Regions from separate parts of the Plantibacter sp. VKM Ac-2885 genome, predicted to be linked through region 2. Evidence: predicted binding sites of a transcription regulator. Region 2 holds the regulator's gene; the other holds the start of a gene.
What was found. Region 2 encodes LexA, which represses DNA repair genes until DNA is damaged. Its sites were predicted from a motif close to TCGAACANNTGTTCGA; they were not measured.
Positions count from the first base shown of each region.

Region 1: the regulator LexA is predicted to act here: its motif matches at 7,975-7,990, upstream of ITJ66_RS10435 (tyramine oxidase subunit B).

Region 1 is NZ_JADKSK010000001.1:2,164,457-2,179,622, reverse strand. Features, by position in the region: gene ITJ66_RS10470 (ROK family protein) at 1-698, shown strand, start outside; gene ITJ66_RS10465 (triacylglycerol lipase) at 725-1,621, shown strand; gene ITJ66_RS10460 (DUF4396 domain-containing protein) at 1,715-2,203, shown strand; gene ITJ66_RS10455 (HAD hydrolase-like protein) at 2,282-2,965, opposite strand; gene ITJ66_RS10450 (allantoate amidohydrolase) at 3,028-4,260, opposite strand; gene ITJ66_RS10445 (FAD-dependent oxidoreductase) at 4,257-5,411, opposite strand; gene ITJ66_RS10440 (ammonium transporter) at 5,408-6,667, opposite strand; gene ITJ66_RS10435 (tyramine oxidase subunit B) at 6,761-7,915, opposite strand; gene ITJ66_RS10430 (LysR family transcriptional regulator) at 8,065-8,970, shown strand; gene ITJ66_RS10425 (SDR family NAD(P)-dependent oxidoreductase) at 9,074-9,835, shown strand; gene ITJ66_RS10420 (GNAT family N-acetyltransferase) at 9,930-10,874, shown strand; gene ITJ66_RS10415 (hypothetical protein) at 10,941-11,639, opposite strand; gene ITJ66_RS10410 (TetR/AcrR family transcriptional regulator) at 11,753-12,295, opposite strand; gene ITJ66_RS10405 (SDR family NAD(P)-dependent oxidoreductase) at 12,382-13,317, shown strand; gene ITJ66_RS10400 (GMC family oxidoreductase) at 13,500-15,047, opposite strand; gene ITJ66_RS10395 (alpha/beta fold hydrolase) at 15,044-15,166, opposite strand, start outside.
Region 2 is NZ_JADKSK010000002.1:1,501,149-1,516,314, forward strand. Features, by position in the region: gene miaB (tRNA (N6-isopentenyl adenosine(37)-C2)-methylthiotransferase MiaB) at 1-183, shown strand, start outside; gene miaA (tRNA (adenosine(37)-N6)-dimethylallyltransferase MiaA) at 180-1,094, shown strand; gene dapF (diaminopimelate epimerase) at 1,104-1,985, shown strand; gene ITJ66_RS19400 (class I SAM-dependent methyltransferase) at 1,991-2,614, opposite strand; gene hflX (GTPase HflX) at 2,656-4,260, shown strand; gene ITJ66_RS19410 (hypothetical protein) at 4,281-5,195, opposite strand; gene ITJ66_RS19415 (methylenetetrahydrofolate reductase) at 5,432-6,430, shown strand; gene metE (5-methyltetrahydropteroyltriglutamate--homocysteine S-methyltransferase) at 6,427-8,754, shown strand; gene lexA (transcriptional repressor LexA) at 8,839-9,537, opposite strand; gene ITJ66_RS19430 (LysM peptidoglycan-binding domain-containing protein) at 9,809-10,201, shown strand; gene ITJ66_RS19435 (amino acid permease) at 10,291-11,751, shown strand; gene ITJ66_RS19440 (histidinol-phosphate transaminase) at 11,783-12,862, shown strand; gene sufU (Fe-S cluster assembly sulfur transfer protein SufU) at 12,896-13,333, opposite strand; gene ITJ66_RS19450 (SufS family cysteine desulfurase) at 13,330-14,637, opposite strand; gene hisB (imidazoleglycerol-phosphate dehydratase HisB) at 14,748-15,166, shown strand, end outside.

The sequences.
Region 1 (15,166 bases), on a different contig from region 2:
TCTTCTGGGACCGCATGAACCCTCGGCTCGGTGAGCGCATCCGCGACCACGGCTGCGCGGTCGTCACCGACAACGACGCGAACCTCGCCGCCGTCGCCGAGGGTGCGATCGGCGCCGGCGTCGGCGTCGACTCCTACATCACGGTGGTCACCGGCGAGCGGCTCGGAGCCGGATACGTCGTCGACGGTCGACTCGTCCGCGGTCGCGGCCGGGCGGGCGAGCTGCACCTCCTCGACCTCGTCGACGGCGTCGGTTCGTCGCGAGGCATCGCCGCACTCCTGCGCGACTGGGGTCGCGAGTACCGCGAGAGCGGCGGGCTCCCGGAGAGCAGCCCGCTCAGCCATATACCGGTCGCGCAGGTGGATGCGCAGTCGGTCCTCGCTGCGGCGGACCATGGCGACACGGTCGCGCTCGACCTGGTGCGCCGGATGGGTGATCGCATCGCGCGGATGAGCGCCATCCTGGGCGGGTTGCTCGACGTCGAGCGCATCGTGTTCGCCGGCGGGATCGCTCCGTCGATGTCGCAGCTGCTCGAGGTCGCGTCGGAGCGCATCCCCGGCTACATGAGCGCGGAACCTCCCTTGCTCGTCGCGTCGGAACTCGGTGCCGACATGGTGGCGCAGGGTGCGGTCGCGACCGCGATCGACGACGTGCGTCGCAACGCACTGCGGATCGACCTCGCCCGACCAGTACGCTGACGTCGTAGCCAGCCGGAAGGAGCACCATGGCCGATGCGATCGTCCTCGTGTCAGGAGGTGCGGCCGTGACCCCGTTCACGGGTCCGGACCATGCCGCCGGCTCCGGCCTCGCCGCCGGGAACACCCTCACCGCGCTGCGTGCGCACCTGCTCGGGCGGGAGATCCCGGTCTTCACCGCGCCGGCACGGATCGGTGCCGGGGAGGTGCACGAGGACGCGGGTTGGCAGGGGTTCGCCGACGTCCCGATCGTGCTGCCCGCCGAGGTGACCGTCAACGCCGTCGGTGGGATCGACGCCGGCGGGACGAGCCTGGCCGCGTTCCTGCGGTGGCTGTCCGACGAACACGGCTTCGCGAGCGTCGACCTCGTCGCCCACTCCATGGGCGGTCTCTTCTCTCGTGCCGCGATCCGCGAGTTGCGCGGTTCCGACCCGTCGATCGGCCGCCTCGTCACCCTCGGCACACCATGGGAGGGATCGCTCCTCGGCGACGTGCTCACCGGTGAGGTCTCGGTCCACGACGCCCACGGCGACGAGGGAACCACGACGATCCTCGAGCGCTCGAGCAGCTATGCCGCCGAGAACTCCCAGGGCGCTGCCGACGAGGTCTCACGCCGGTTCCTGCGCGAGTGGAACACGACGCAGGCCGGCTTCCTCGATGGCGTCGCCGTCACCGCAGTCGGGGCGGGTCACTTCCACACGGCAGCCGAACCCCGGCAGCTGTGGCCACACGACGGTCTGGTGGCCCTGCGAAGCGCCCGAGCCGACGACGTCCCGGTCGACGTGCTCCCCCGCGTGGTCCGCCGTTCCTTCGAGGACGACGTCCACAGCATCTTCTTCGCCGACGCCTTCGACCTCCCGTGGGAGCGCGCGCTCACCTGGGATCCCGAGGTCTTCGCCGTGGTCGACGAGGCGCTCACGTCCTGAGTCGGCGTCGATGCCCGTGTGAGCGGACCAGCACTCCGGAATATACCCCCGAGGGGTATCGTTCGACCTCTTGGACGAACCGGAGGAGTGCTCATGAGCGACCAGACCCACCACCACCACCACCACGGCCCAGCAGCCGACAATGCGACCTCCTGGCGGATGGCCGCCACCGCCACCCTCCACTGCCTCACCGGATGTGCCATCGGCGAAGTGCTGGGCATGGTGATCGGCACCGGCCTCGGACTGCACAATCTCGGGACCGTGGTGCTCTCGATCGCACTGGCCTTCGTCTTCGGCTACGCGCTCACGATGCGCGGCGTGCGCCGCGCGGGACTGTCCTGGCGCGCCGCCATCGGTGTCGCCCTGGCGGCGGACACCGTGTCGATCGCGGTCATGGAGATCATCGACAACACCGCGATGCTCGCCATCCCCGGAGCGATGGAAGCCGGCCTCACCAGCGGCCTCTTCTGGGGCTCCCTCGTCGCCGCTCTCGCCCTGGCCTTCATCGTCACCACACCGGTCAACCGTTGGCTGATCGGCCGCGGCAAGGGGCACGCCGTCGTCCACGGACTCCACCACTGAGGCCATGATGGGCCTCCGACCTCGCGGTCTGCGACTGTCATTCGGACGGCGCGTTGCCGTCGACGGGGCCTGCCTGCTTCATCGTCGGCGGAGGTCTCGCAGTGCCTCCGGCGACGGGGTGAGACTGCCGACGATCTCGCCGAGGCTGCTGATGACCGGGTGACGTCGATGCGAAGGCGCGTCCTGGTGACCACCGTCGAATCGCAGGAACCGCACCTGGAGCGCTTCGGCGATCTCCTCGTCATGATTGGTGTCGCCGACCATCAACACGCGCCGGGGATCATGGCCCGAGTCCTCCAACCACGCGGTCACGACATGCTCCTTCGACGCCGCATAGACATCGGTGATGCCGTGGACGTGTGCGAAATGACCGTGCAGCGCGTGGGGAGCCAGCTGACGCTCGAGGGTGACCTCTGGGGTCGCCGAGATGAGGACCTGCTCGACGCCGAGCACGTCGATGGCCGCAAGGGTCGCGCGGGCCTGCGGTTGGAGCGACGCCGCTCCCACACCGGCCGCGAACAGCGCGAGGTATTCGTCGGCCGCCTCCAGGAAGTCGGCTGCATCGACACCGAGCCGGGCGTAGAAGGCCCGGATGGGGAAGCCGAACACCGCCCGATACGCCTCCTGGTCGGAAATCTCGGCAAGACCGCGCTGCCGGAGAACGGTGTTCATCGCGGCAAGCGCCACCTCGACGTCGTCGAGGAGCGTGCCGTTCCAGTCCCAGCACACCGCGTCGATGGTCGTGGATCCGTTCTCGTGCACGAGGTCGAGTCTCACACGGCCGGCTGACATCGGTCGGATCAAACGAGGCCGGTGGCTCCTGCTCAGGTGGTCCCGACGCCGACCGCCAGTCCCTCCAGGACGTCCGCGAGTGCCACGGCGCCGGCCTCGGCGTCGGCGTCCTCGGCGCGCTCCTCCGGCGAATGGGAGACGCCGGTCGGGTTCCGGACGAAGAGCATCGCGGTCGGCACGTGCGACGCGAGCACTCCGGCGTCGTGCCCCGCTCCGGTACCGAGCACAGGCGCCTCCGGCAGCATCCGTTCGAGATGCCCGCGGAGGAACGGGTCGAAGTCGGTCGTGGCGCTGAACGACTCCTCGGTGATCGCGGCCACGCAACCCTCCTCCGCTGCGACGAGCGACAGGCGTTCGGTGATCCTCGCCACGATCGCGGCGGTCACGACGTCGTCGGGATGACGGACGTCGATCCAGAAGTCCACGCTCGACGCGATCACGTTCGTGCCTCCCGGCAACGGGAGCACCCGACCGACGGTCGCCCGAGCGTCCGGCGTGGCCCGCCCGATCGTGCGGATCTCGGTGATCATCCGCGCAGCCGCGACGAGCGGGTCCCGTCGATCGTGCATGAGCGTCGTGCCCGCATGGTTTCCTTCACCGCGGATCGACACCCGCCACCGTCCATGCCCGAGGATGCTCGAGCCGATCGCGACCGGGCGATCGAGGTCGACCAGCGCCCGCCCCTGCTCGACGTGGAGCTCGACGAACGCGTCGATCGCTCCGAGCCCGGCCGGATCGGGCCCCACACCCCGCGGATCGACACCATTGCGTGCGAGGACCTCGGCGAACGTGTCGCCCTCCACGTCGCGCAGGGCCAGCGCCCGCTCCGGACTGATCGCACCGGTGAGGAGCCGCAAGCCGAGGCATGCGACGCCGAAGCGCGAGCCTTCCTCCTCGGGGAAGACGGCGACGACGATCGGCTTGGTCGGCTCGACGCCACGCGAGCGCAGGTGATCGATAGCGACCAGCGCCGATGCGATCCCGAGTGGTCCGTCGTAGGCGCCACCGCCCGGCACCGAGTCGAGATGGCTCCCGGTGACCACCGCACCCGCCGTCGAACGTGATGGCGCATGCCACCAGGCACGGATGACCCCGTTCCCGTCGATGTCCACGTCGAGGCCACGGCGCTCGGCCTGACCGACGAACCACTCCCGCAGCTCGAGTTCAGCCGCGGAATAGACAGGCCTCGAGTAGCCTCCCCGACGCTGATCCCGACCGATCCCCGCGATCTCGTCTAGGAGCGAGACCACGGTGTCGCGGGTCACCGGACCGCTGCCAGGCTCGGCCGGAACATCGCCGGCACATCGTCTCGGCCCTCGATCAGCGCGAGGGCGTATTCGCCGATGAGCGGGGCGAACTTGGCACCGTGGCCGGAGCAGGGCGCCAGGACCGTGATCCCGTCGACCCGGTCGATGACGAAGTCCTCCGTCGGGGTGTTCGTGAACAGGCAGGTCGTCTCGGCGTACGGTTCCGGGACGAGGCTCGGGAGGAACTCGCGGACGTAGGCGACGACCCGTCGGCGGTTCGCGTCGTCGACGACGCCGTCATGACCGGCGGCCGAGGGGATGCGCCTGCCACCGTTGTACTCGGCGACCTTCTGACCACGCCACTCGGCGTCGCGCCCACCGGGGAGCCCGTAGGCCTGCATCCGCTCGGACTTGTGGATGAAGGTGGGCCACACGGGTCCAGGTCGCGCCGGGTCTTCCGAAGCGACGCCGAGTCGGTCCCTGTACGGGAAGTGGTACGCCTGCTCCTGACGGACCTCGAGGGCCGGGAACGCGTCGAGGAACCCGCCTGGCAACGCGAGTACGCTGAGGAGGTCCGGAAGCCAGCCCCCGGCAGCGACCACCACCTGCTCCGCATCGAACGCCCTCCCCCCATACCCGAGCACCCGGTACCCGGTGGCAGTCCGCTCGACCCGCTCGACCGGCTGATCGTTCAGAACCGTGGCCCCGGCGCGGACGGCGGATTCGAGCATCGCCATCACCGCCTGCTCCGCGTCGATCACGCCGGCTCCCGGATGCCACAGGGTGGGCGTGTCGAAGCCGATGTCCCAACGGGCTCTGGCTTCGTCTCGGGAGAGCAGCTCGTGATCGATGCCGTGCTCGGCCAGCACCGACGCGAGGTGCTCCGGGCGACGGGTCGTCCCGAAGTCGAGCGCCCCCGTCGGCGTGATCAGTGGACGCCCGTGCTCCAGGCCGAGCTCGTCCCACCCTGATGCCGCCGCGAGGACGAGACGAGTGTAGGACGCCTCCGGGTAGGCGTAGCGGAAGATCCGGGCCGATCCGTGGGACGATCCCCACTCGTTGGCCGGGCGACTCCGCTCGAGGACGGTGACGTCGTGCCCGGCCTGGGCGAGGCGCCAGGCCGCCGCAGCACCTGCGAGCCCGGCTCCGACGACGATGACGCTCGTCATGCGCGTGCTTCCAGGTCTTCGTCCTCGTAGGCGCGCTCGGCGTGCGCGTGCTCGTCGATCCCGGCGACCTCGTGCTCCTCGGGGATCCGCAGACCGATGGTGATCTGGATCAGCTTCGCGATCACCCAGGTGACGATGAACGAGTAGGCGAGGACCGCGACGGTCGCGATCGTCTGCACGCCGAGCAGTTCGAATCCGCCGCCGTACAGCAGACCCGAACGTCCGTTCGGAGCCGCATCCGTCGCGAACACCCCGATGAGGAGCGTCCCGATGATGCCTCCGACGAGGTGGACCCCGACGACGTCGAGGGAGTCGTCGAAGCCGAGCCGGAACTTCCACTCGATGGCGAGGCAGCAGACGACGCCCGCGATGGCCCCGATGATGATGGCACCGATGGGCGAGACGGCACCGCAGGCGGGGGTGATCGCCACGAGGGCGGCGATGATCCCCGATGCGCTGCCGAGGCTCGTGACCGCTCCGTGGCGGAGCCGGTCGACGATGGACCAGCCGATGAGCCCGGCACAGGCGGCGACGGTGGTGTTGAGGAACACGACGCTCGCCGCATTGCCGGCTGCCAGCGCCGAGCCGGCGTTGAAGCCGTACCACCCGATCCAGAGCAACCCGGCGCCGACGAGGACGAGCGGGCGGTTGTGCGGACGGAGCTTGCCGCCCCAGTCCTTGCTCTTCCCGAGCACGAGGGCCAGTGCGAGCGCCGCGACGCCGGCGTTCATGTGCACGGCCGTCCCGCCGGCGAAGTCGACGGCACCGAGGGTGTTCGCGATCCATCCACCGGTCGCCGTGTCGTTCGAGAAGGCGAACACCCAGTGCGCGACCGGGAAGTACACGAGCGTCGCCCAGAGCCCGGCGAACAACAACCAGGCGCCGTACTTCATGCGACCGGCGGCCGCGCCGGCGACGAGTGCCGTCGTCACCCCGGCGAACAGCAGTTGGAACGCCGCGAAGAGTGCGAGGGGAATGCCGGCATCGGGGTCGTCGACGAGTGCCTGGTCGAGCCCCGCGAACTCGAACGGGTTCCCGATGAGTCCGAGCCCGCCGACGGAGTCACCGAAGACGAGCGAGTACCCGAAGGCCACCCAGAGCAGCGCGACGAGGCTGGCCCCGCCGAAGCACATGATCATCATGTTGAGGATGCGGCGGGACGAGACCATCCCGCCGTAGAACAGAGCCAGGGCCGGGATCATGAGGGCGACGAGCGCCGAGCTCGTCAGGATCCAGGCGACGTTTCCAGCGTCCACAAATCACTCCATCGTTCGAGGTGCACAGCGGCCGGGCGGCCACAGCGTCGGGTTCGGGTGGAACAGGTGTCGGTGCTCGGTGCCGGACGGCGGTCAGGCCAGGTCGGGGGCTTCCCAGAGGTTGAGCTTCGTGCCGATCCCCTGCTCGACGGCGTTCTCGTAGATCGTCTTCGCCCACGCGACGTCCTCGACGCCCATCCCACCGACGCTGAAGAGCACCGGCTGCTCGGGGAACTCGCGCCCGACGGCGTTCCCGTCGAAGACGTCTCCGATGTTGACCACGCGGGACTCGTCGAGTTCACCGGTCCCGATGAGGTCCTGCCAGTAGAGGCCGATCATGCCGAACGCGGTCTCGTGCGACGGTGCCGGGTACTCCTCGGCCCACGCCTCGTAGATCTTCTTCGCGTCCGCGATGAGGCGCGCCTTGCCGGAGAGGGTGTACTCCTTGTCCATACGCAGGTTGGCGGGCAGGCTCAGGAAGGCGCCCGGCTTGATCCAGTCGCCGTCGATGAACGGGTAGTTCTCCGAGCCGACCAGGCCGGTGACGGCTTCGGAGACGATGTCCGAGTCGCGCACAGCGGCCTCGACCGTCTCGGCGATCTCGATCGTCGTGAACTGCGGGTAGTGCTCGCGGACGTAGTCGGCGAACGCCTCGGAGGTCGACCGTCGGCGCCCGTGGATGCGGATGGTGTCGAGCGAGGGGCGGGCGGTGGTCATGGCGTGCAGGGCGCTCTTGTTCATGGCGCCGGGCCCGATGATGCCGAGTGACTTCGCGTCCACCGGTGCCAGGAGCTTCGCGGCGGCTCCCGGCACGGCAGCAGTGCGGTAGGCGCTCTCGAGGTTGCCGGACATGATCGCGTAGGGCGCGCCGGTGTCCTTGTCGTTGAGCACGATGAGGTGGATGGAGCGCGGGAGGCCCCGCTCGCGGTTGTCGACGTTCGACCCGTACCACTTGACGCCGGCGGTGTCGAAGCGTCCGCCGAGGTAGGCGGGCATCGCCATGAACCGACGGTCGGCGGCGTCGAGCGGCATGCCGGGGAACGGTGAGGTGGCGGGGAACCCGATCGGTGCTCCGTGCGAGTTGGCGGTCGGGCCGGCCATCCGGTAGTCACCCTTCGCGACGAGCACCAACACCTCCTCCATGACCTCCATGCAGTGGGCCATGTCCTTCATGCCGGCGGCGATGACCTCCGGTTCGCTCAGGTAGAGCATGTCGATCCGGGTGTTCGGGGAAGCGTCTGCGGTCACGGGTGGTCCTCCAGGTCGGGGTGTGTGGTCCTCAGCGAACACGGTCGCGATCGTCCTGGTCAAATACCGATTCGAACCTCGATTGAGAGCGTTTCGCTCGCAATCTGGACGAAACAGCGCGGTAATACGAGGGTCGTATCGTCGATGGGATGGAGCTCCGCCAGCTGCGCTACTTCCTCGCCGTCGCCGAGGAGCTCCACTTCGGGCGCGCCGCTCGACGGCTGCACATGTCGCAGCCACCGCTGAGCGTCCAGGTCGCACGGCTCGAGCAGGAGGTCGGCACCGCGCTGTTCGACCGTTCGACGAGGCGGGTGGCGCTGACCCCCGCTGGACGACATCTCCAGGCGCGGGCGAGACACATCGTCGAGGAGCTCGACACGGTCCGGGGTGAGATGCGCGACTTCGTCGACGGTCTCGCCGGGGAGCTCACCGCGGGGTTCGTGAGTTCGGCCAACTACACGGTCCTCCCCGGTGTCGTGCAGCTGTTCCGGGCGAGCCGCCCCGGGGTGACGCTACGCCTGGTGCCGTTGACCTCAGGAGAACAGTTCGACCGGCTCCGCGACGGCACGCTCGACGTCGGGATCGTCCGTGACGAGGTCCCGCAGACGCCATCCGACAGCTCTCCAGCGCTCACCACCGAGGTCGTCTTCGAGGAGCGTCTCGTGGCGTGCCTCCCGGTCGGTCACCCGTTGGCAGGGCGACCAGAGGTCACCGCGGAGGAACTCATGGACGTCCCGATGATCTCCTACCCGCGGGCGCTCATGCCGGGATTCGTGGACCGCGTCGCGGAGGTCCTCGGCACGTCGAGTCGGACGCAGGTGGTCGAGGAGGTCGTCCATCAGGAGACCGCCCTCGGGTTCGTCGCGGCCGGCGTGGGCACGACGATCCTGCCCGAGTCGGTGCGGCAGCTGGTGCCGCCGTCGATCGTCGTCGTGCCGCTCGCCGGGTCGCCGACGACACGCTTGCTGGCCGCCCGTCAGGAACGGACGGACGAGAGCCCGGTCCACGACGCGTTCATCGCCTGTCTCCGCGACGCGGCCGCCCAGCTCGGGTGAAGGTCAGCCGGAGACAGTCTCGATGCGACGGGTATCCTCGGGAAGGCCAGGCTCGGCGAGGCCGGGAATCCGGTCGGCAGCTCACCACCAGGAGAGGAACAGCATGACGTCTCTCGCGTCCGCAGGACGACGGGTCGCATTGGTGACCGGCGCATCCAGAGGCCTCGGCGCGGGGATCGCCCGGCGACTCGGGGCCGAGGGGTACTTCGTCGCCGTGAACTACCGCTCCGGGGCGGACCAGGCTGCGGAGGTCGTCGAGTCCATCCGTCAGGCCGGCGGTGCCGCCGACGCGTTCAGCGCGGACGTGACGGACGAGGAAGCCGTGTCCTCGCTCGTCGAGCGCATCACGGGAACCGCGGGTCCCATCGCGGTCCTGGTCGCCAACGCCACCGGGCCGCAACCGACGGTCGCGATCGACGACCTCGACTGGGACGACCACCTCGCCCAGTTGGACTTCTTCGTGAAGAGCCCGACACTGCTGGTGCGGGCGGCCGTCCCGCACATGCGCGAGCACCGGTTCGGCCGGGTCATCCAGATCGGATCCGACATGTTCGAGCGGGCCCTGCCGGGGATGTCCGCCTACGTCGCGGCGAAGGGGGCGCAGCTCGGTCTCACCCGCTCCTGGGCTCGGGAACTCGGACCGTCCGGGATCACCGTGAACCTGGTCGCTCCCGGGTGGATCCCCGTCGAGCGACACGCCGATGCGTCCCCGCAGGAGATCGCCGCCTACCTGGCCGAGGTGCCGATGGGGCGGATGGGCACCATCGACGACATCGCGGAGACCGTCGCCTTCCTCGCCTCGGACCGGGCCGGCTTCATCACCGGCCAGCGGATCACCGTCAACGGCGGCCACACCATCGACTAGGCGGCGCACCTCGCGCGTTCCGCCGCCCGCGATGCCGCTCCGGTGTTCAGGCAGAACCTGGACAAACGGGTCGACCCTGTCCAAGCTGGATCCGATGACCGACACCAGTGACGACTTCACCATCCGACGAGCCACCCCGGACGACGTCCCTCTCCTGCAAGCGTGGAGCTGTGACGAACCCGTCGCCTGGGTCGATCCGGAGCGGCTGACCGCCGAACTCGCGAGTCGGAACTATCGGCCGGAATGGTCGTGGATCGCCGAGCAGGACGGTCGCCCGGTGGCACGAGCACTCTGGTGGGGCAAGGCGGACGCGAACCGGCCCGCCACGCTCGACTGCCTCACCAGCACGGTCGAGGTCGCGGAGCCCGAACGTGTCGGCGCTGCGCTCATCCGCGCTGGACTGGACGCCTTCGGCGCAGGTCCCGCACTGGAGTTCAACGTCGACGTCTCCCCTGCGTGGGCAGATGACGCTGCGAGTGTGGAGGCGGTGCGGTGGCGCCATGAGGCTGCACGCGCGGGTGGGTTCTCGCGCACGACCGAGCGGGTCAGCTTCGCGAGGTCCAGCTCCGATCCGGTGCCGGCACGATCGCAGCGCCTCCGTTTCGTCGCCGCCCCGGACGACGCGTTCCACGAGCTGTTCGCCCTGGTCGCGACCGGCACCCTCGATGCGCACACGCAGGACATGGTCGCGCGCGAAGGACTCCAGGCCCTCGCGGACGACGACCTGGCGTTCTACCGATCACTCCCCGGCGAACGGGACGCCTGGCGGGTCGCTGAGCTCCTCGACGGGACGATGGTCGGGTTCATCATTCCGACCAGGACGGCGTACGACGCGAGCATCAGCTATCTGGGCGTGTTGCCCGAGCACCGCGGACACGGTTACGTGCACGACCTCCTGGCGGAGATGGTCCACGTGCACCACGGGTCGGGGCAGGACCGGATCGTCGGCACCACGGACGCCGCGAACACCCCGATGCGCGGCGCCTTCGATCGAGCCGGTTTCTCGGTCACGCGCGTTCGGATCGTTCACGAGCAGTAGGTTCGCCCCGGGCTCGGTTCCGACCGAGTCAGCTGAGCACCGCGACACGGTCGACCGTCGCGCTCGTCAGACCCGCGACGACCGCAGTACGCGGACGACCCCGGCGCAGACCGCGAGCCAGATGATCGCTTGCAGGACCGCAGCGACGACGAGTGGCAGCACGAACGACCCGCCTTCGGCGGAGGACAGCCAGACCATCGAGACGACGGTTGCGGCGATCCCTGCGCCCGAGACCGCCAGGAAGAGGGTGCGCGTCGCCGCCGCCTCCCGCCGGTCCACGGACTGCGCAGTCGCCGTCTGTGGCTCCGGCGGGCCGCCGGTTCCCGGAGTGACGCCGGACCACACGGAGATGGCGTGGATGATGCGGTTCTCGGAGACCTGCAGCCCGAGCAGGATGACGACGCTCGTCAACGCGACCGCGAACCCGATGAGGACCACGAAGCCGAAGAGCGCCCCGCTCTCCCCCACCCAGAACGGACCGAGGACGGTCACGGTCGCGACGGAGAGGGTGGCGGCCGCGACGAGTGCTACGGACGAGACGAGCCCGAGCGCCAGGCGGGCCGGGCGACGGTACTCCAGGAGCAGGACCTCCAGCGCAACGTCGCCGACCTCAGGCTGTCGCTGTCCACGCTCGGTGGCACTGATCCACGCTCTCGCCTCAGGTCGGAGCAGGAAGGCGTTCCAGGCTGCCGCAGTGGATGACGCGGCCGGCGGCCTCGATGGTGCTCGCCGCAGGGCCGGCTGGCGGGTTCGCTCGGGGTGCATGTGCCGACCTTACGCCGACCGCGTGCCGGGGGAAGGCGACAGGGCCACCCAGAACCGTCCGCACGGCGCGGCCGAGTTCGCCGAAGTCGGGTCCATCGAAGCTGAGCCGGTGATCACGGTCGAGGCTTCAGCCCGTCGAGCATCACCTGCAGGAGGAGGGGCAGGTCTTCGGGAGTACCGAGCCGCACCGCGTGCTCGATTCCGCACACGAGGTGCGACAGACGATCGACCGTGAGATCGGCGCGGACGGCACCCGCGGCGCGGGCGGCCTCGAGGACGGTCGTGAAGGATTCGAAGATCTCGCGTTTGACGTTCCGCACGGAGTCGGCCTCGTCCTCCGGCGAGAGGAGGACAGCCTGCAGACCGCCGTCCTCGAGCTGCAGCCTGAGTGCCGAACCGAGGTAGAGCGCCAGCCCATCGCCCGGATCCGGCTCGGCTGCGGCACGCCGAGAGGTCTCGAGCATCGCGTCGAGCGCGTCGGCTGACAGCGCTTCGATGAGTGCGTGGACCGTCGGGAAGTGCCGGTAGACGGTTCCGACCCCGACTCCGGCCTCGCGGGCGACGTCGTTGAGTCGAAGCGTCGCGCGGTCGTGGGTCCGGGCGACATCGAGGATGTTCGCCCGGCTACGTGCTGCGTCGGAACGGAGAGCGGCCATAGGACCACTCTACGCCAAACGGATTGCCTATCCGCTTGTGCTATCGTCCAAACGGATAGATCATCCGCTTAAGGAACGAGGACAGTATGACCTGGGACCCCACCCGCCTGCCAGACCAGACAGGACGAACCATCGTCGTGACCGGTTCCACCGCCGGAATCGGGTACTTCGCCGCGGAGCAGCTGGCTGCCGCTGGCGCGGACGTCGTGCTCGCCTCCCGATCGCCTGACAAGCTGCGACGGGCCGCCACCTCCATTCGGAGCCGAGTCCCGCAGGCCCGGGTCCGCCACGTGGGACTCGAGCTCGGCTCGCTCGCCGCCGTCGACGAGGCCGCTGCCGAACTCGCCTTGCTCCCCCGCCTCGACGCCGTCCTGCTCAACGGCGGTGCGATGAGCATGAACCGACGCGAGCTGACTGCGGATGGATTGCCCCTCCTGCTCGGCACCCACGTGGCCGGCAACGCCCGACTGCTGGCCAGGTTGCTCCCGACGTTGGTCGCCACGGCCGTGGATCATGGCACGGTGGCTCGGATCGTCCACACCTCGACCGGGTTCGTCCAACTGCTGCGTGTCGGCATCGACGACCTCCGCCAGGTGCCCGCGATCGGGGTCGTGGCCTACACCAAGGCCAAGACCGCGACGGAGGTGTTCGCCTTCGAGCTCGACCGCAGGCTCCGAGCGGCCGGACTGCCCGCCGCATCGGTCGTGACCCGGCCCGGTGTCGGCGTCGACGCGAAGACCCCGGAGCGACCTGGCGTCCGCGACGACACGACTCCATATCAGCGGAATCCCTACACGCCTTGGGCACAGGGCAAGGACACCGCCGCCTGGTCCGCGGTCAGGGCTCTCACGGATCCCGAAGTCCGGGGCGGCGAGTACTTCTCGCCGGTCGGCCGACTTCGGGGCGCTCCCGTCGCCATCGTTCCACCGGCCAGGACTGCTACGCCGGCGGGCGACGCGGCGTCGTCCCTCTGGCGGCAGGTCGAGGACCTCGTTGGCGTGCCCATCGACGTCGGCGCCTGACGCGAGGCGACCCCGGAGCCCGCCTCGTCGAGCCGGTACGTCCTGTGAGATGGGCCCGACCTGATGCGGTGCGTGTCATCTCACTGCGCATCGATGAAGGTGCGAAGCGCCTCGGCCAACTGCTGCTGTGCGTCACGGCGCCACAGCACGGTCCGACTTCTCGCCGAGCCGTGCTGTGGCGGCTACCGAGCCGCGAGCATCCGGTCGGCCGTGCGCAGCGACAGCGCCATCTGTGCCAGGCCCGGGTTCGCGGAGAGCGCGCTCGGGAACGTGGAGTTGTCGCAGATCCACAGATTGTCGATGTCGTGCGATCGACCATCCCCGTCGACCACGCCGTCACTCGGATCATCGCTCATCCGGCACGTGCCGAGCGTGTGTGCCGTGCGCGCGAGCACCCTGGTGCTCCGTGCCCCGGCTGCCTTGAGGATGTCCGTCATCGTGCGGATGGCGTGACGGTCGATGGCCTGCTCGTTGTCGCCGGGCGAGAACGAGATGGTCGCACGCGGCAGACCCCATTCGTCCTCCTCCGACGAGAGCTCGAGCCGGTTGCCGTCGGCGGGCAGGCACTCGGCGTTCATCCCGATGCCGGCGTTGTACCGGGACGCGTCGAGCTCGTCGACGAGCTCGGTGCCCCAGAGACCGCCGCCGCGCACGAGGGTGGTCGCGTAGTTGAACGGCATGACGCCGAGGCTCTGGAGCAGATATCCTCCAGCGAAGTCAACACCTTCGGGGCGGACGAAGTCCTCGGTGATGAGCGCCGACGGGTAGCCGCGGTAGCCGCGGATCTGCTCGTCGAACCGTCCCCACACCTGCACCGCACCATGGGCGAGGAAGTTCCGGCCGACCTGACCGCTGGTGTTCGCGAGGTCGTTGTGCAGCAGGAGCCGAGGGGTCTCCACCCCGCCGCCCGCCAACACGAGCACCTCGCAGCGCTGCCGCTTGTCAACGCCGTCCTGGCGATAGACGACGCCCGTCACCCGACCGCGGGCATCCCGCTCGATGGTGTGCACGACGGCGTCCGGACGGATCTCCGCTCCCGCCGCGACCGCCGCCGGCAGGTAGGTGATGGCGGTCGTCGCCTTCGCACCGTGGCGTTCGCCCTGGTGGATCGAGCCGACGTTCGTCGTGGCGCGTCGCAGGCCGTGGTGCGGCTGATCGCGGTCGCGCGTGATGATCGCGGCAGGTGCGTCGGTCGCACGGATACCGAGCGACTCGGCGCCCTTCGCCATGAGGTCCGCCGGGGCGTTGCGCTTCGGCGGCGCATACAGGTAGGTGCGCGACGGGTCCCACGGATACGGCATCGGCCCGGAGACACCGATGGTCGCCTCGACCTCCTCGACGTAGCGGGTGAACTCCGCATGGTCGACAGGCCAGTCGCGCCCGAGACCGGTCTCGCTGCGCAGACGCAGGTCACGGGCGTCCGGACGGGGCGTGAACGCACCCCAGTGGACGGTGCCACCGCCGACGCCGAACCCGCTGTTGTTCGGGCCGAACGCCGTCGGAGCGTCCCCACCGCTGAACCGGCTGGACATCCAGTTGATCGTCGTCGCGTCGACCTCGTCCGGCGTGGACTCCGCGGGGTCGTGATTCGGCCCGGCCTCGAGCGCGACGACGCGCAACCCCGCCTCAGCGAGTCGGGCGAGCAGTGGCGCACCACCTGCTCCGGTACCGACCACCACGACGTCGACGCTGTCGTCGAGGTCGTAGGTCTTCATCGCGTCCAGGTTCACGCTGTGTCCTCCTGCTGCTGTGCGGGTGTGGGGGCGGGTGCGGCGCCGAGGTCGGAGGGCTCCCAGTCATCCCGGGTGTCGGCACCGAGCTCGCGGTAACCGGCGAAGTCGACGTCCTC
Region 2 (15,166 bases):
CGGACGCGTGCCGGAGACGCCTGGGATCGAGCTCAGGCCGATTCCTGCGGTGTGCCGACGACGACGGGTGCTGCGGAGCCAGGCCGCGTCTCCCTCGGCTTGCCGGGCCTGCGCATCGGGGCAACGACCGTCGGCGTGACCACGTCTCCCATCTACGACCCGAGCGACGGCGAACGTCGGTGACCGGCTTCCTCGCGGTCGTCGGAGCGACCGGGACGGGGAAGTCCGCACTGTCGCTCGAGCTGGCGACCGCTCTCCGCGAGGCGGGGCGTCCAGCCGAGATCGTCAACGCCGATGCCATGCAGTTCTATCGCGGCATGGACATCGGGACCGCGAAGCTGCCCATGGAGGAGCGGCGCGGGATCCCGCACCACCTCTTCGACGTCCTGGACGTCACGCAGGAGGCGTCCGTCGCCTGGTACCAGCCGACGGCCCGTGCCGTGATCGACGAGCTCACCGCGCGTGGGGTGACGCCGATCCTCGTCGGCGGTTCCGGGCTGTACGTCTCGAGCGTCATCCACGACTTCCGGTTCCCGCCGAGAGACCGCGCCCTGCGCGAGCGCCTGGAACGGGAACTCGAGGAGGAGGGGCTCCCGGCGCTCATCGAGCGGCTCCGCCTGGCGGATCCCACGACCGCCGACCGCATCGATGCGGCGAACGCCCGTCGGGTCGTGCGCGCACTCGAAGTCCACGAGTTGGCCGAGCGCGGCCACGGTGCAGCGCTTCCGGAACGCCCCGTCCCGTGGCGGCCGGTCGAGGTCATCGGGGTCTCGACACCGCGAGAGGTCCTCGTCGAGCGCCTCGACCGGCGCGTCGAGATGATGTGGGACGCGGGACTCGTCGCGGAGACGGCCGAGCTGCTCGGCCACGGCCTCGAGCAGGGTGTGACCGCCGGCCGTGCGATCGGCTACGCGCAGGCGGTGGCGCAACTGCGGTCGGAGCTCACCGAAGCGGAGGCGATCGCCGAGACCCAGCGCCTGACGAGGCGGTACGCGCGCCGTCAGGTCAGCTGGTTCAAGCGCTATCCGGCGATTACCTGGGTGGAGGGCGGCAGCGCCGAGGCGAGTGAGCTGGCCCGCCGAGTGCGCCCGTAGACTGGTCGGATGGCGTCGACACTCTCCTTCACGAAGGGCCACGGCACGGGCAACGACTTCGTGCTCTTCTCCGATCCTGACGGCCAGGAGGCCCTCGATCCGGGCCAGATCGCGGCGCTCTGCGACCGGCACTTCGGGATCGGTGCTGACGGCGTCATCCGCGCCGTCCGGTCCGCGCACCTCGATGCCGGGGCGGCCGTGCTCGCTGAAGACCCTGCCGCGGAGTGGTTCATGGACTACCACAACGCCGACGGTTCGGTCGCGGAGATGTGCGGCAACGGCATCCGGGTGTTCCTGCACTACCTGCTCGAGAGCGGGCTCGTGGAGCTGGCCCCCGGCGAACAGCTCGCCATCGGCACGCGCGCCGGCGTCCGGATGGTCGGCTACGACCCGCTCGGCTACGTCGTCGACCTCGGCCGCTGGAGCCTCGACGAGCGGGAGACGCTCGTCCGGGTGAAGGGGCTGCCCGTGGCACGCCCGGGGATCGGGATCGACGTCGGCAACCCGCACATCGTCGTCGCGGTCGCCGACGCCGCCGAACTCGACGGAGCGGAACTGGAGTACGTCCCACAGCTCGACCCCGCACCGCCGCACGGTGCCAACGTCGAGTTGGTCGTCCCGGGTGAGCCGCTCATCGCCGACGGCGTGGCCCGGATCCGCATGCGCGTCCACGAGCGCGGGAGCGGTGAGACCCTGAGCTGTGGCACCGGGACGGCTGCCGCGGCGCTCGCGTTCCGCCACTGGGCGGGCGCGGCGGCTCCGAACGACTGGCGCGTCGAGGTGCCGGGCGGGGTGCTCGGGGTGCGCATGGTTCCCGGCGCAGATGGCGAGCACGTGGTGCTGGCCGGTCCGGCGACGCTCGTCTACTCCGGGACGATCACCCTGGCCTGAGCCGGTCAGGCCGAACGGAGCTCCCGGCGCCGGGCGTGCAGGACGCGGAAGCCCTTGGCCATGGCCGCACGTCCGACGTGGAACGACGTCGGCAGCTGCTCCTGCAACCACTTCTGCAGTGAGTCCGAGCCGAGGTTCTTCTGCACGACGAGCCAGGCGTCACCCTCGTCCTCGAGCCGCGGCAACCAGTGCATGAGCATGCGGTGCAGTTCGTCCTTACCGACGCGGATCGGCGGGTTCGACCAGATGGTCACGAAGCGGACCGTGTCGGGGACGTCGTCGGGGAGGACGGCACGGATGTTGACGAGTCCGAGGCGTTCCGCGTTGATCCGGGTCAGGTCGAGCGCGCGTTCGTTCACGTCGACCGCCCAGACGGTCGCGTCCGGCGACGCGAGCCCGAGCGACAGGGCGATCGGACCCCAGCCGCAGCCGATGTCGAGGAGGTCGCCCGTCGGCGGGGGAGGAGGGGTGTTCGCGAGCAGCACCTGGGTGCCCTGATCGAGGTGACCCGGACTGAAGACGCCGCCCGCCGAGACGAGCGAACGGTCGACGCCGCCGAGGCGTGCGGTGATCGGTTTGAGCTGCAACTCGCTCGCGGGTTCGGCGGTGAAGTAGTGCTCGTTCGACATACAGGAACGGTACCGGACCAGGAGGAAGTAGGGTTAACGCGATGCCTAGACCACCGATGGACGCACCCCAGGACCACGCAGACGACACCGATGTCGATGTCGAGGCGGTGGTGGACGACGCCTCGGTCACCGATCCCGACGACGTCGTCGCACGTGTGCTCACGAGTGCCGCGTCCCGATCGAGCGGGTACACCCTGTTCGGCAGTGGTGCCGCGGCGTTGCAGACCGGCGATGCCTCGGGCGGCAGCTCCGACGACGGCGAGCAGTACGACCGCGAGGACCGACAGGCCCTCCGTCGCGTCGCCGGGCTCTCGACGGAGCTCGAGGACGTCACCGAGGTCGAGTACCGGCAGCTCCGGCTGGAGAACGTCGTTATCATCGGCGTCTACCCGCAGGGTGCGCTCCACGACGCGGAGAACTCCCTCCGCGAACTCGCAGCGCTCGCGGAGACCGCCGGCGCCGTCGTCCTCGACGGGCTCCTGCAGCGCAAACCGCACCCCGACCCGAGCACGTATCTCGGTCGAGGCAAGGCCCAGGAGCTGAAGTCCATCGTCCAGGCGCTCGGCGCCGACACGGTGATCGCCGACACGGAGCTCGCACCCAGCCAGCGTCGCGCCCTCGAGGACGCGGTCGGCGTGAAGGTCATCGACCGCACGGCGGTCATCCTCGACATCTTCAGCCAGCACGCGAAGAGCCGAGAGGGCAAGGCGCAGGTCGAGCTCGCCCAACTCGAGTACCTCCTGCCCCGCCTCCGAGGCTGGGGTGAGTCCATGAGCCGTCAGGCCGGTGGCCAGGTCGGTGGTGCCGGTGCCGGTATGGGGTCGAGGGGCCCCGGTGAGACGAAGATCGAACTCGACCGACGCCGCATCCACACCCGGATGGCGAAACTGCGCAAGTCGATCACGGCGATGAAGCCTGCGCGCGAGGCCAAGCGGGCCAACCGTCGCCGTAACACGGTGCCGTCGGTCGCGATCGCGGGGTACACGAACGCCGGGAAGTCCAGCCTGCTGAACCGCATCACGAAGGCCGGCGTCCTGGTTGAGAACTCGCTCTTCGCGACGCTCGACGCGACGGTCCGCCGCAACGTGACCTCCGACGGACGCGAGTACACCCTGGCCGACACGGTCGGCTTCGTGCGCAACCTGCCGCACCAGCTGGTCGAGGCCTTCCGCTCGACGCTCGAGGAGGTCGCCGACAGCGACGTCATCGTGCACGTCGTCGATGCCGCCCACCCCGATCCTGCCGGCCAGATCGCCACCGTGCGCGATGTCATCGGTGAGGTCGGAGCTCGGCACATCCCCGAGCTGGTCGTGTTTAACAAGGCCGACCTCGTGGACGACGGCCAGCTGCTCGTGCTCCGCGGTCTCGTCCCGGACGCCGTCTTCGTGTCGGCCCGCACCGGTCTCGGGATCGACGAGCTCATGGAGCGCATCGAGACGCTGATCCCGTCGCCGAGCAACGAGGTCCACGTCATCGTGCCCTTCGACCGCGGAGACCTGGTCACACTGCTGCACGAACGCGGCAAGGTGCTGTCGACGGACTACGACGAGCGTGGCACGATCGTGCACGCCCTGGTCGGTGCCGAGCTCGCCGCCGCCCTCGCGCCGTTCGCCGAGGTCGTCCCGGCACCCGCCGTGGCCGGCTGACCGGACCCCCCACCGACTCCTCACGCGCAGCGCGCGCGGACGGCATCCTTGAGCGCCTCCGCCGTGTCGGCGTCGAGCGGCAGGGTCATGACGGCCTCCGGCCCGTTGCCGATCCGCACGACGAGTGGGAAGAGGGTCCCCACCTTGTCCTCCGCCAGGGCGTGCGGGTCGCACCGGGTCGGCACGATCCGCAGTTCGATGGACTGCGGACCGTCGGCGGCGTCGACGGTCCGGCTGAGCGGCCAGTCCTGGGGTGGGTCACCGCCGCCGTCCGTCGGCGCCGGTCGCAGCAGGACCGTCGAGCGCAGCGCGACGAGCTCCAGCCGACCCGGAGCGCCGGTCGGCACGGCCGTGATCGTCAGGACGGCGACCGTCGTGGCTCCGGCACCCTCGAGGCGGATCCCGGGAGCTGCGGCCACCTCGGCGATGCGTTGCACGGCCGCCAGGGTGCACGTCGAGGCACGGATCGGCTGCAGCGCGTTCGTCGGATCGGGGAGGTCGGCGGCGGACAGGACCGCGCCGTCGTCGAGTCGGAGCAGGAGATCGACCTGCGCGTCCTCGTCGCGTGCGTCGCAGTCGATCGGGGGCAGCTCGACGGCGAGGTCCGTGGTCTGTCCAGCGCGGATCGTCGAGGAGCGGTCCCGGACGGTCGGCGCGGTGAACGCCGACCCCGCCAGCTCGAGTCCGACGATCGTGATGTCGTGGTCGCCGCCGTTGCCGACCCGGACGATCGCGGCGTCGCTCGCGGACTGGTCCCGGTTCTGACGGAACTCGACGACGAGGTCCTCCGCTGAGGCTGCACGTGTCGCCGTCGGCGCGGACGAACCGGCGGCCGTGCACCCGGACAGGGCGATCACCACCGCCACGCAGGACGCGATGACGCGCGAACCGAGTACTCGGCGCTCGGCGCCCCGGTGCCTGGTGCCCGCGGTCATGGCATCAGCGTAGGACCAGAGCGCCGCCGGGGGAATGTGTCGCAGGATGACGCTGTCGGACAGATGTCCGTCGCGCGGATCGTCGGGCGTTGCTATCGTCGTGCGCATCGTAACCGCCCTCACCGGCGGAATCGGAGCGACAGCCGAGCCCGGCACCCGCCCACGACACACCAGCGGAACCGCTGCGTGCTGCGTGGTCGCCGGCTCTCGATCCGCTGCCACCGAGACGAGACCCCATGACCATGACGGAGCCCGCCTGTCCCGGGCGTACCCCCTTCTCCTTCGAGCTGTACCCGCCCAAGACGCTCGACGGCGGCGTCGCGCTCGCACGGACGGTCGAGCACCTGGCCGCCGCCGGCCCGGAGTTCATCTCGGTCACCTTCGGCGCCGGCGGTTCCTCGCGAACGGCGAGCCTGGACGTGCTGCGGAGCATCCGGACGTCGACCTCGGTGGACCCGATGGCCCATCTCACCTGCGTCGGTTCGACGCACGCGCAGGCCAGCCGACTCATCAAGGACTTCCTCGATGCCGGGGTGCACAGTTTCCTCGCGCTCCGCGGCGACCCGCCTGCCGGAGCCGTCGAGGGGGACGCCTTCCTCGGTGATCTGGGGAGTGCCGCGGAACTCGTGCAGCTCATCGGCCGGGTCAGTGCCGAGCACGAGCCCTACGCCGAGGGGTCGCTGGTCGGCCTCCCGGGCGCGGTGCAGCTCGGGCGACGCCATCGGCCGCGGATCGCGGTCGCCGCGTTCCCCAACGGCCACCCGCGCTCGCGGTCGACGACGCAGGACCTCGACACCCTGTTGGCCAAGCAGGCGGCTGGGGCGACGCTCGCCATCACCCAGCTCTTCTTCCACGCCGACGACTACCTCGCCTTCGCCGAACGCGCGAGACGTCACGGCGTCACCATGCCCATCCTGCCGGGCGTGATGCCCATCACGAGTCCGGCGCGGTTGCGTCGAGTGCTCGAGCTCAGCGGCGAGGCGCTCCCGAGCGACCTGGCCATCGCGCTCGAGGTCGAGCCGGACGAAGCGGGACGGATCGACATCGGCACCGACTACTCCGCGAGGCTCATCCGCGACGTCGTCGCGGGCGGCGCGCCGGGCGTCCACCTCTACGCCTTCAACCAGCATCGGACGGTGCTCGACGTGTTGCACCGTGCCGGCATCCCCGTGCAAGGCGGCCGACCGGTCCGTCATCCCATCCCCGATCCACTCACCAGCAAGGACGCACGATGAACCCCACTTCCGCATTCCCCGTCGGCACCATCCTCGGCTACCCGCGCATCGGGCCGAACCGGGAGTTGAAGCGCGCCGTCGAGTCCTTCTGGGCCGGCCGGATCGACGCCGAGGCGCTCGAGCGGACGGCCTCCGAGCTGCGCGCCGCCACGCGTGCCCGCCTCGCGGGGCTCGGCCTCGACCCGACGAACGCCGCGATCCCCGAGAGCTTCTCGTTCTACGACCAGGTCCTGGACGCAGCGCTCACCGTCGGCGCCGTCCCGGAGCGCTTCTCGTCGCTCGTCGGGGCCGACGGTCGGGTCGACCTCGTCGGGGCGTTCACGATCGCTCGTGGCGCCGGCGACCTCGCCCCGCTCGAGATGACGAAGTGGTTCGACTCGAACTACCACTACCTCGTCCCGGAGATCGGCGAGTCGACGCCGTTCGCGCTCTCCGACGACCGAGTGGTCGAGCAGTTCCGCGAGGGCCTCGCCGAGGGGTACGTGACGCGGCCGGTCATCGTGGGCCCCGTGACGTTCCTGCTGCTGTCCAAGGCGGCCGAGGGGGCCTCAGCGGGATTCGCCCCGATCGACCGACTGGAAGCGTTGCTGCCCGTCTACGCGGAACTCCTCCAGCGCCTGGCCGCTGCCGGCGCGCCCTGGGTGCAGCTCGACGAACCCGCACTGGTGTCGGAGACGTTCGACGTGCCGAGGTCGACGGTCCTCGCGGCGCTCGAACGATCGACGGCCGTCCTGTCCGCCGTGTCCGACCGTCCGTCGATCTTCGTCGCGGCTCCCTACGGCGCCTTGGGCGATGCCCTCCCGGTGCTGGCCGACTCGGGGGTCGAGGCTGTCGGTGTCGACCTCGTCCGAGGAGGCCTGCCGGACTCGTCTCCCGGACTCGCGTCGAAGACCGTCGTCGCGGGAGTGATCGATGGCCACAACGTGTGGCGCGGCGACCTGGCCGCCGCGGCCGATCTCCTGGAGCGCGCGGCGGACCGTTTCCCGCAGCTCGCGGTGTCCACCTCGACGTCCCTCCTGCACGTCCCGCACGACGTGTCGGTGGAGACGAAGCTCGACCCACGTTTGCGGAGCTGGCTCGCCTTCGCCGACCAGAAGGTGGATCAGATCGCGGTCCTCGCACGTGGTCTCACCCAAGGGCGTGCGTCCATCGCGGCCGAGCTCACCGCAGCGTCGGCCGCGCTCGACGATCGGCTCGCCGCGCCGGGGGTGGTCGATGCCGCCATCCGCGCACGGACGGCAGCGCTCGCACCAGCGGACTTCACCCGAGACGACTACCAGGAGCGCGCCACGGCGCAGGAGCAGGCGCTCGGCCTGCCGTTCCTCCCGACGACGACGATCGGCTCCTTCCCGCAGACCGGCGACATCCGTCGCGCCCGCGCGCAGCGGGTCGCCGGGACGCTCGACGAGGAGGCCTACGTCGCGACGATGCGCGCGGAGATCGGGCGCGTCGTGGCGCTGCAGGAGGACCTCGGGATCGACGTCGTCGTCCACGGCGAGCCTGAGCGCAACGACATGGTCCAGTACTTCGCCGAGCACCTCGACGGGTTCGCCGTGACGGAGCACGGGTGGGTGCAGTCCTACGGTTCGCGATGCACCCGTCCGTCGATCCTGTGGGGTGACGTCTCGCGACCGGCGCCGATCACGGTCGAGTGGTCGGCCTACACGCAGTCGTTGACCACCAAGCCGGTGAAGGGCATGCTCACGGGCCCGGTGACGATCCTCGCCTGGTCGTTCGTGCGCGACGACCAACCGCTCGCCGAGACGGCGAACCAGGTCGCCCTCGCCCTGCGTGACGAGATCGCCGACCTGGAGCGGGCCGGCATCCGCATCATCCAGGTCGACGAACCCGCACTCCGCGAACTGCTCCCGCTCCGGCGGGCGGACCAGGGGCGGTACCTCGACTGGTCGGTGGGCTCCTTCCGGCTGGCGACCGCGGGCGTGCGGGCCGAGACGCAGATCCACACCCACCTCTGCTACTCCGAGTTCGGCGTGGTGATCGACGCGATCCGACGACTGGACGCCGATGTGACGAGCATCGAGGCGGCACGGTCTCGGATGGAGGTCGTGTCCGACATCCGGGCGAGTGGTTTCGACCACGGCATCGGCCCGGGCGTCTACGACATCCACTCGCCTCGGGTGCCGAGCGTCGCGGAGGTGACCGCGTTGCTCGAGATCGCGCTGGAGGGGATCCCGCAGCGACAGGTCTGGGTGAACCCGGACTGCGGACTCAAGACGCGAGGGTACGAGGAGACGGTCGCCTCCCTCGCCAACATCGTCGAGGCCACGCGTGTGGTCCGCGCACGGGTCGGTGCGACCGGCTGACGTCGTCGGTCCGGCACGGACGAAGGCCGGGACGATCCACGGATCGTCCCGGCCCTCGTCGGTGTCGCGGAGTGGTCCGGTCGGTCAGACCGTCCGGAGCACGGCGACGACCTTGCCGAGGACCTCGGCGTGGTCGCCGAGGATCGGTTCGAAGGCCGAGTTCCGGGGGAGCAGCCAGGTGTGACCGTCGCGCTGGCGGAACACCTTCACGGTCGCCTCCTCGTCGAGCATCGCCGCGACGATCTCGCCGTTCTCGGCGGTTTTCTGCTCGCGGATGACGACCCAGTCGCCGTCGCAGATCGCGGCGTCGACCATCGAGTCGCCGACGACCTTCAGCATGAACAGACTGCCCTTGCCGACCAGCTGACGCGGCAGGGGGAAGATCTCCTCGACCTGCTGCTCGGCCGTGATCGGGATGCCGGCGGCGATGCGACCGACGAGCGGGACCATGGCGGCGTCGCCGACCGGGGGAGCGGAGTCGGGATCGCTGCCCTCGACGGCGCTCGGCAGGTCGATGAGCACCTCGATGGCGCGGGGACGGTTGGGATCGCGTCGGAGGTATCCGCTGAGTTCGAGCTGTCCGAGTTGGTGCGTGACACTCGACAGGGAGGCGAGCCCGACGGCGTCGCCGATCTCGCGCATGCTCGGCGGATATCCGCGCTGAGAGACCGAGCGCTGGATGACGTCGAGGATCGCCAGCTGCTTGTCGCTCAGGCTCTTCCGTCGCCGGGTGCCGCCGATCTGGCGCTCCCGGGCTCCGTCGCCCGCCGTGTTCGCTGCCATCTTCGCTCCTGCCCTGATCGGCTGTCGGTGACCGATGTCGGTGGGTGGTGGTGTACTGCTTCCAACACTCGAAACTGTATCCGCACCAGCTCGTCCAGACAAACATCTGTTCGAGCGTGTCGCCGATCCCGCGCGTCTCAGGTACGAAGACAGGGTTGAGTATTCGAACAATCGAAGATATATTCGGAACACAGGTTCGTATCCGGCACTCCTGGTCGAGTGTCGGGTACGAGTCCTCATCACATGATGAGCACACTCTTGGAGGGTTGACATGAGCGCAGCACTGATCGGGTCCCACCGGGCGCTTCCCGCACGGACGGCGCAGGCACCGACGTCGGACGCACCGTCCACACGCCGACTCCGCCTGACGAAGCGCGGCCGCGTCGTCTTCACCACGCTCGCCGCCATCCCGCTGGTCATCGGCGTCGCGGTCGTCGGACTCTCCGCAGGCGGTGCCGCGGCCAACACGGCGGCGGCGGGAGCCACGTTCACGTACATCACGGTCGACCCGGGCGAGTCGCTCTGGCAGCTGGCCGAGTCCATCGCACCCGACGCCGACCCGCGCGACGTCATCGCCGAGATCATGAACCTCAACCAGCTCAGCACCGCCGGTGTCGAGCCTGGGCAGCGCCTGGCGATCCCGCAGCGGTACGCGGCCGAGTAGGCCGACAATCGGCGGGTCACTCCGCGCTGGTTCTCAGCTATCGTCGATGGCGCGGTGCAACGACGCCCGCAGCATCGTCGGAGGCAAGCATGAGTACAGACGATCGGAGCCGCTCGCTGCTCCGGAAGAAGCCGATCGCGGAGATCGAGGATGAGACCTCCGGTTCGAAGCTGTTCAAGAGCCTCGGGCTCTGGCAACTCACGGCCATCGGGGTCGGTGGCATCATCGGGGTGGGGATCTTCTCCCTCGCCGGACTCGTCGCTCATGGGAGCGAGGCCTCGCCCGCTGTCGGGCCGGCCGTCCTCTTCTCGTTCCTGATCGCGGGTCTCGCCTCCGCGGCCGCGGCGTTGTCGTACGCGGAGTTCGCCGGCATGATCCCGAGAGCCGGGTCCGCCTACACCTACGGGTATGTGGCGCTCGGCGAGATCATCGGCTGGTTCATCGGCTGGGACCTGTTGCTCGAGTACATCGCGATCGTCGCGGTGGTCGCGATCGGGATCTCCGGCTACTTCGACGCCTTCCTGTCCGGCATCGGGATCCACATGCCGGCCTGGATGACCTCGACCGCCGACGAGGGGAAGGGCGGCCTCGTCAATCTCCCCGCCATCTTCGTCTGTCTCCTCGTGACCTTCATCCTGAGTCGCGGGACGAAGGCCTTCGGTCGATTCGAGCTCATCGCGGTCGGCATCAAGGTCCTGCTCATCCTGTTCATCATCGGCCTCGGGGTCTTCTACATCAACGGGGAGAACTACGATCCGTTCCTCCCCAGCGGTTTCGGGCCGGTGTTCGCCGGTGCCGCGACGGTCTTCTTCGCGGTCTTCGGATACGACGCGATGAGCACGGCGGCCGAGGAGGCGAAGGACGGCAAGAAGCACATGCCGAAGGCGATCATCCTCTCCCTCATCGTCGCCATGCTCCTGTACGTCGCGGCCACCCTCGTCCTGACCGGTATGCAGAACTACACCGACATCGACCCCACCGCCGGGTTCGCATCGGCGTTCCAGAGTGTCGGCCTGCCCGTGGTGGCGACGATCATCTCCGTGTTCGCCGTCCTGTCGATCCTCACCGTGATGCTGACGTTCCTGTTGGGCGTCACCCGTGTCTGGTTCTCGATGAGTCGTGACGGTCTCCTTCCGCGGTGGTTCTCGCGCACGGACCGGCGAGGCGTGCCGCAGCGGGTGACCTGGATCGCCGGCGGCGCGGCAGCCGTCTTCGCCGGGGTGTTCCCGATCAAGCAGGTCGCCGACCTCACGAACATCGGCATCCTGGCCGCCTTCATCGTGGTCTGCGTGTCGGTGATCGTGTTCCGGTACACGAAGCCGGACGAGCCCCGCTCCTTCCGGTTGCCGTTGATGCCGTTCGTCCCGGCGTTCGGCGTCCTGGCGTCCGGCTTCCTGATCCTGCAGTTGCACTGGGAGACCTGGCTGCGGTTCGGGGTCTGGCTCGTGATCGGTCTCATCGTGTACTTCGCCTACGGGCGACGCCACTCGCTGTTGAACCCGGCGAGCCCCCGGCACGAGGTCCTTCGTCGGGAGCGTCAGGCGGAGTGAGCGCGCCGGTCGGAGTGGCTAGCATTGTGGAGTGACCGCTCTCGACGACCTCCCCATCCGCGACGACCTCCGAGGACAGCGCCCGTACGGCGCTCCCCAGGCCCTGGTGCCGGTGGCGCTCAACGTCAACGAGAACACGCACCCGATCCCTGAAGCGGTCGCGCACGACATCGTCGCCTCGCTCGCGTCGGCGGTCCTCACGGTGAACCGATACCCCGATCGCGAGTTCACGGAACTCCGCGAGGCCCTGGCGGGATACTTGGGTCACGGGGTGTCCCCGGAGCAGATCTGGGCGGGGAACGGGTCGAACGAGGTGCTGCAGCACATCCTGCAGGCCTTCGGTGGTCCCGGGCGATCGCTCCTCGGGTTCACGCCGACGTACTCGATGTATCCGCTCCTGGCCGCCGGCGTCGGCACCAGGTGGATCCCCGCGACGCGCGACGCCGAGTTCGAGCTCTCGCCCGAGACCGCCGCGCGTCAGGTGGCCGAGGCGGATCCTGACCTCGTGTTCCTCTGCTCGCCCAACAACCCCACCGGAACACCGTTGTCGCTCGAGACCGTCACCGCGGTCTACGAGGCCTCGCGGGGCATGGTGATCGTCGACGAAGCGTATGCGGAGTTCGCTCCTGACGACGAGGCGAGCGCGCTCACGCTGTTGGAGGGGCGTCCGCGCCTGATCGTCTCCAGGACGATGAGCAAGGCATTCGCCTTCGCCGGGGTCCGTCTCGGGTACCTCGCCGCCGACCCCGCGGTCGTCGACGCGCTGAGACTCGTCCGGCTCCCGTACCACCTGAGCGCCCTGACGCAGGCGGCCGCGACCGCCGCACTCCGACACGCCGACGAGATGCTGGCGATGGTCGACGACATCCGGACCCAGCGCGATCGCCTCGTCGTCGAGCTCGGGCGTCTCGGCTACGACCCGAAGCGGAGCGGATCCAACTTCGTCCTGTTCGGCGGCGTCGCCGATCCGCACGCGGCGTTCGAGGCGCTCTTGGCGCGGGGGATCCTCATCCGTGACGTGGGTATCCCAAACCACCTGCGGGTGACCGCAGGCACCGAAGCGGAGACGACCGCGTTCCTCGAGGCCTTGGCGGCGATCAGCCCCGCCTGACCAGCCCTCGGCCGGGCGGAGGTGGGCGCCTGCTCACGGCAGGCGGGTCAGGGCCGCCTCGGCGGCGACCCAGGGGAGCATGGCGCACTTCACGCGGGCGATGTAGCGCGAGACGCCGCTGAACGCCGCGGCGTCTCCGAACCGTTCCTCGTCGAACTCGAGCGTGCCCCGCGAGCGGATGACCGTCCGGAACTCGTCGACCAGGGCCTGGAGCTCGGCCGGTGTGAGGCCTGCCGCGAGGTCGCTCAAGCAGGAGCTCGACGCCTGCGAGATCGAGCAGCCGTGCCCCTCCCAGGCGATCGGTGCGAGACGACCGTCGGGCCCGGGGTGGAGCTGCAGGGTGACCTCGTCGCCGCAGGTGGGGTTGAGCTGGTGCGACTCGGCGGCGGGCGCGTCCCGCAACCCGAAGCCGTGGCGCTGGCGGGCGTGGTCGAGGATGAGCTCCTGGTAGAGGCTCTCCAGGCCGCTCATCGGGACACCCCGAAGAACGGACCGACGAGGGTGGCGGCCTCGAGGAAGGCGTCGATCTCGGCCTCCGTCGTGTAGAGGTAGCTGCTCGCGCGGGTGGACGCGGTGAGGCCCAACCGGCGGTGGAGTGGTTGCGCGCAGTGGTGACCGACGCGCACCGCGATGCCGCGATCGTCGAAGAACTGACCGACGTCGTGGGCGTGCACGCCGGTGAGGTCGAAGCTCGCCAGCCCGGCGCGAGGCGTCCCGGGCGGCGGCCCGATGAGCGTGACGCCGGGGATGGCAGCGAGTCCGGCCGCGAGACGCTGTCCGTAGGCCGCCTCGGTGGCGTGGACACGGTCCATGCCGACCGCTTGCAGGAACCGGACGGCGCTCGCGAGGGCGATCGCCTGCGACACCGGCTGGGTCCCGGCCTCGAACCGTTGCGGAGCGGGCAGGAAGTCGGCGCCGTCGAGTGTGACGGTCGTGATCATCGACCCGCCGGTGAGGAAGGGGGGAAGGGCGTCGAGCAGCCGGCGGCGACCCCACAGGGCCCCGATGCCGTTCGGACCGAGCATCTTGTGGCCGGAGAACACGAGGAAGTCGACGCCGAGGGACGCGACGTCGACGGGGAGGTGCGGCACGGACTGGCAGGCGTCGAGCACGGTCAGCGCGCCGACGCGTTCGGCGAGCGCGACGAGCTCGGAGACCGGCGCGATCGCCCCGGTGACGTTGGACACGTGTGCGAACGCGATGATGCGCGTGCGTTCGCTGATGACGTCGCCTGCGGCCTCGAGGCGCAGCACGCCGTTGTCGTCGACCGGCAGGTGACGGAGGGTCGCACCGGTGCGTGCGGCGAGTTGCTGCCAGGGGATGAGGTTCGCGTGGTGTTCGAGTTCCGTGACGACGATCTCGTCGCCTGGACCGAGTTGGAACCGCTCGGCGGCAGCACCACCGAGGCCGGCGCTCGCGGTCCCGATGGCTCCGGCGATGAGGTTGAGGGCTGCGGTCGCGCCGGAGGTCCAGACGAGTTCCCGCTCGTCGGCACCGATGAACGCGGCGACGGTCGCGCGAGCGTCCTCGAAGAGCTCCGTCGCCTCAGCTGCCAGGAGGTGGGCACCACGGTGGACGGCGGCGTTCTGGTGCGTCGCGTAGTCACGCTCCGCGTCGATGACCTCGATCGGGCGTTGCGAAGTGGCTCCGGAGTCCAGATAGACGAGCGGGTGTCCGTTCATCTCCCGGGCGAGGATCGGGAACCGTTCACGGAGAGCGGCGATCTCCGTCGCGTCGAGTGGGACGGCCGGGGCGATGCTGGGTGTGGAAGTCATGACCTCTCAACGATAGGCGTCGGCACGGCCTGGTGCAGCCGCATGACGCGACGATGCCCACCCGTCGACACGCGGCGTGCAGCGGCGGTGCGCTCGATACACTGGATCCCATGACCACCCAGCAGCGCACGGCCCGGATCCAGCGCGCGACGAGCGAGTCCAGCATCGAGCTGGAGTTGAACCTCGACGGCACCGGCACGAGCAGCATCGAGACCTCCGTCCCGTTCTACAACCACCTGCTCACGGCCTTCGCGAAGCACTCGCTGACGGACCTGACCGTCCGTGCGACGGGCGATGTCGACATCGACGTCCACCACACGGTCGAGGACGTCGGTATCGTCCTGGGCCAGGCGATCCGTCAGGCGCTCGGCGACAAGGCCGGCATCTCGCGATACGGGGACGCGCTGGTCCCGCTGGACGAGGCCCTCGTGCAGGCCGTGGTCGACATCTCCGGTCGTCCGTACCTCGTGCACGGCGGGGAACCGGCCGGATTCGAGTTCCACCTCATCGGCGGGCACTTCACGGGTTC